Regions from separate parts of the Micromonospora sp. BQ11 genome, predicted to be linked through region 2. Evidence: predicted binding sites of a transcription regulator. Region 2 holds the regulator's gene; the other holds the start of a gene.
The links. Region 2 encodes HrcA, which represses chaperone genes, less so after heat shock. Its sites were predicted from a motif close to GGTTNGCACNCTCNNNNNGAGNGTGCNAACC; they were not measured.

Region 1 (2,398 bases), on a different contig from region 2:
CCGGAGCGGGCGTGGGTGGATGGTGGGCGCGGTGCGTCGGCGCGGTGCGACGCGGCTGGCCCCTGCTGGTGCCGATCCTGCTCCTCACCCAGGCGCTGCCGGCGGCGCTGATCTCCCTGCTCTCGCTGGCGGTCGACCCGACCGCGCGGTGGGACGCCGAGCTGGCCGACAACCCCGACGGGCTTCCGGACACCTTCCTCACCGACCTGGCGGCGATGGTCGGCGTACTCGTCGGTGGGTTGGTGATCTTCGGCCTGGTCCAGGCCGTCGGCTGGGCGGCGGGCACCTGGGTGGTTGCCCGCCAGGCGGCCGGCGAGCCGGTGAGCCTGGGCGGGGCGTGGCGCCACGGCCTCCGCCGGGCCCTGGGTCTGTGGGGGTGGAGCCTGCTGACGGGCGTGCTGGTCGGGATCGGTGTCTGCTTCTGCCTCCTGCCCGGCGTCTACCTCTTGTTCGCGTTGAGCCTGACCGGGCCGGTCTACCTCTTCGAGCGGCAGAACCCGATCGGCCGCGCGTTCCGGATGTTCCACGAGCGGTTCGGGCTGGTGCTGGGGCGGGTGGCGCTGGTCGCGGCGGCCATCGTGGGCGTGTCCGTGGTGGCCGGGATCGTCGAGACGGTCGGCGGGCTGCCGTTCGGCAGAACTCCGCTGGATTCGCCCGGTACGGCGGTGGGGATCGTCGTGGTGAGCCTGATCGGTGCCGTGCTGGCGCTGCCGGCTTACCTCGCCCAACTCGTCGGCCTGATCGTCACGTACGCCGAGCAGCGGGCCTGCGAGGGCCCGGTGAACGCCGCGCGACTTGCCGCGGAACTCGGCTGACCGGGCCACTCGTGCTTGCACTCGGCAGGGGAGAGTGCTAAACAAGTCATTGGCACTCGCGTACTGTGAGTGCCAATGGTCGGGGCGGTAGGGCCACGGTCGCAACGGCGCCCAGTCGCTGGTGCGGCACATGGCCGGTCGTCGCGGGCTATCCGGCCCGGCCGAGGAGACGTCGTCGTCGCCAGGTGGCGACGTCCCCAAGGTGCGTACACCAGGCGGCCCATCCGGGACACACACTCGGGTGGCCCGTGAGTGTCCAGGAGGACAACGCCGTATGGCCAAGATGATCGCGTTCGACGAAGAGGCGCGCCGCGGCCTCGAGCGGGGCATGAACCAGCTCGCCGACGCCGTGAAGGTGACGCTCGGCCCCAAGGGCCGCAACGTCGTGCTCGAGAAGAAGTGGGGTGCCCCCACCATCACCAACGATGGTGTGAGCATCGCCAAGGAGATCGAGCTCGAGGACCCGTACGAGAAGATCGGCGCCGAGCTGGTCAAGGAGGTCGCGAAGAAGACCGACGACGTCGCCGGTGACGGCACGACGACGGCGACCGTCCTGGCCCAGGCCCTGGTCCGTGAGGGCCTGCGCAACGTGGCCGCCGGCGCCAACCCGATGGCCCTGAAGCGGGGCATCGAGGCGGCCGTGGCCAGCGTCTCGGAGGAGCTGCTGAAGCTCGCCAAGGACGTCGAGACCAAGGAGCAGATCGCCTCCACCGCCTCCATCTCCGCCGGTGACAACACCGTCGGCGAGATCATCGCCGAGGCGATGGACAAGGTCGGCAAGGAAGGCGTCATCACCGTCGAGGAGAGCAACACCTTCGGGCTGGAGCTGGAGCTCACCGAGGGTATGCGCTTCGACAAGGGCTACATCTCCGCGTACTTCATGACCGACCCGGAGCGTATGGAGGCCGTCTTCGACGACCCGTACATCCTGATCGTCAACAGCAAGATCTCGTCGGTGAAGGACCTGCTCCCGATCCTGGAGAAGGTCATGCAGGGCGGCAAGCCGCTGCTGATCATCGCCGAGGACCTGGAGGGCGAGGCCCTGGCCACCCTGGTGGTCAACAAGGTCCGGGGCACCTTCAAGTCGGTCGCCGTCAAGGCGCCGGGCTTCGGTGACCGCCGCAAGGCCATGCTGACCGACATCGCCATCCTCACCGGTGGCCAGGTCATCAGCGAGGAGGTCGGCCTCAAGCTGGACGCCGTCAGCGTCGACATGCTGGGCCGGGCTCGCAAGGTCGTGGTGACCAAGGACGAGACCACCATCGTCGACGGTGCCGGTGACGCCGAGCAGATCCAGGGCCGGGTCAACCAGATCCGGGCCGAGATCGACAAGAGCGACTCCGACTACGACCGCGAGAAGCTGCAGGAGCGCCTGGCCAAGCTGGCCGGCGGTGTTGCGGTGATCAAGGTCGGCGCGGCCACCGAGGTCGAGCTCAAGGAGCGCAAGCACCGCATCGAGGACGCCGTTCGCAACGCGAAGGCCGCCGTCGAGGAGGGCATCGTCCCGGGTGGTGGCGTCGCGCTGGTGCAGGCCGGCAAGACCGCCTTCGACAAGCTGGACCTCGCCGGTGACGAGGCGACCG
Region 2 (2,398 bases):
CCGTCGCCGGCACAGGTCGGGCAGGGGTGCGGGATGGTGGTGCCGTAGCCCTGGCAGACGGTGCACGGGCGGGCGGAGACGACCTGGCCGAGGAAGGTGCGCTGCACCGACTGCACCTCGCCCCGACCACCGCACGCCTCACAGGTGGCCAGGTGGGTGCCGGCGGCGGTGCCCGCACCGGAGCAGGTGGTGCAGAGCACGGCGGTGTCGACGGTGATCGGCGCCTCGACGCCGAACGCGGTCTCCTGGAGGTCCAGTTCGAGGCGCAGGATCGCGTCGGCACCCGGCCGGGTACGCGGACGCGGTCCCCGCGCGCCTCCGGCGGCGCCGCCGAAGAACGCGTCCATGATGTCCTGGAAGCCGACGAACGGCCCCGCCCCGCCGGGGCCACCCGGACCGCCGGCGCCCCCGCCGCCCGGGGCGAGCGGGTCACCGCCCAGGTCGACGATCTGCCGTTTCCGGTCGTCCGAGAGGACCTCGTACGCGGCGTTGATGTCCTTGAACTTCTCCTGGGCCTCCGGGTCCGGATTCACGTCCGGGTGGAACTGCCGCGCCAGCTTGCGGTAGGCGCGCTTGATCTCGTCGTCGGAGGCTTCCCGGCTCACACCGAGGATGCCGTAGTAGTCCCTGGCCACTGCGTTCCGTGTCCTCATGTTCGTCTCGCGTTGCGCCGGTCGTCGGCGTCCAGTGACACCGACGACCCTGACTGGTCAGTTCTGGGCCAGCAGATCGCCCACGTAGCGTGCCACGGCACGTACCGTGGCGATGGTGCCGGGGTAGTCCATGCGGGTGGGCCCCAACACGCCGAGTCCGCCGACGATGGTCGCGCCGGGGCCGTACCCGGTGCTGACCACGGAGGCGGCGCGGAGGTTGTCGACCTCGTTCTCGTCGCCGATCAGCACCCGGGTGGTGCTCGGCTGGGTCTCGCCGATCAGTTTGAGGAGCACGACCTCCTCCTCCAGCGCCTCCAGGATGGGACGCAGGGAACCCTGGAAGTCGAGCAGGCCACCGCGGGTCAGGTTGGCCGTGCCGGCCAGGGCGATCCGCTCCTCGTGCCGCTCGACAAGCGTCTCCAGCAGCACGGTGGACAGCGTGGTCATGGCACCGCGCAGGTGCGGCGCCGACTCGTCCACCAGGGCCTGGACCAGGGGTGGGGTCTCCGACAGCCGGCTGCCGACCAGCTTCTCGTTGACCAGCCGGCGCAGGTCGGTGACGTCGTCGGCCGGGACCGGCGCGGGCAGCTCCACCAGCCGCTGCTCCACCCGACCGGTGTCGGCGATCATGACGAGCATCAGGCGGGTGGTGGAGATCGGCACCAGCTCCAGGTGACGCACCGAGGAGCGGGCGAGCGACGGGTACTGCACGACGGCGACCTGCCGGGTCAGCTGCGCCAGCAGCCGGACCGTGCGGTGCACCACGTCGTCGAGGTCCACCGCGCCGACCAGGAAACGCTCGATCGCCCGGCGCTCGGCCGGGCTCAGCGGCTTGACCCGGGACAGGCGGTCCACGAAGAGCCGGTAGCCACGGTCGGTGGGCACCCGCCCCGCACTGGTGTGCGGCTGCCGGATGTAGCCCTCCTCCTCCAGCACCGCCATGTCGTTGCGCACGGTCGCCGGCGAGACGCCGAGCTGGTGCCGCTCGACCAGCGCCTTGCTGCCGACGGGCTCCTGCGTGGCGACGTAGTCCTCGACGATCGCGCGCAGCACGGCGAGTTTGCGGTCGTCGAGACCCATCCTCCCCACCTCCTGTCGCACGTCGGGCCGGGCGCGCGGCGCGGACCCGGGCAGCGGCCTGGCACTCGACTGTAGCGAGTGCCAGTCTACGTCGGCAGGGCCGGCATCGCGATGATCAATGACGGACCGGACATCCCGGGCGGTGTCGCTCTGGTGTGCCCTTGCCGACTGCCCCTACCGTGACGTCCATGACTGAACCACCTCGCCCTCCCGGCGCGGGAGACCCGGACCCGACCGTTCCGTCGGGGTTCCCCGGCCCGCCCGCCCCGGACGAGCCCACCGCACCACTGTCCGGGGCACCGGGCGCGGGCGGCTATCCCCCGCCCGGTGGCTATCCGCCACCCTCCGGTGACGCCCCGACGTCGGGCGGCTACCCGCCGCCCGGCGGCTATCCCCCCGCCGGTGGCTATCCGCCTCCGGGCGGGTATCCGCCTCCCGGCGGGTATCCCCCACCCGGCGGTTATCCGCCTCCCGGTGGCGGCTACCCGGCCGGCGGCGCGTACGGCCCGCCGCCCGGCTACCCCACCGCCGAGGACAAGACGTGGGCGTTGGTGGCGCACTTCGGCGGCCCGCTCGGCGTGATCGTCGGCGGCGGCCTGTTCGGCTGGGTCGCGCCGCTCATCGCGATGATGACCCGCGGCCAGCAGTCACCGGTGGTACGGGCA

Region 1: the regulator HrcA is predicted to act here: its motif matches at 863-893, upstream of groL (chaperonin GroEL).

The regions. Positions count from the first base shown of each region.
Region 1 is NZ_JBQHDB010000006.1:102,584-104,981, forward strand. Features, by position in the region: gene ACTMSW_RS14705 (hypothetical protein) at 1-815, shown strand, start outside; gene groL (chaperonin GroEL) at 1,090-2,398, shown strand, end outside.
Region 2 is NZ_JBQHDB010000002.1:612,384-614,781, forward strand. Features, by position in the region: gene dnaJ (molecular chaperone DnaJ) at 1-635, opposite strand, end outside; gene hrcA (heat-inducible transcriptional repressor HrcA) at 711-1,733, opposite strand; gene ACTMSW_RS06870 (DUF4870 domain-containing protein) at 1,922-2,398, shown strand, end outside.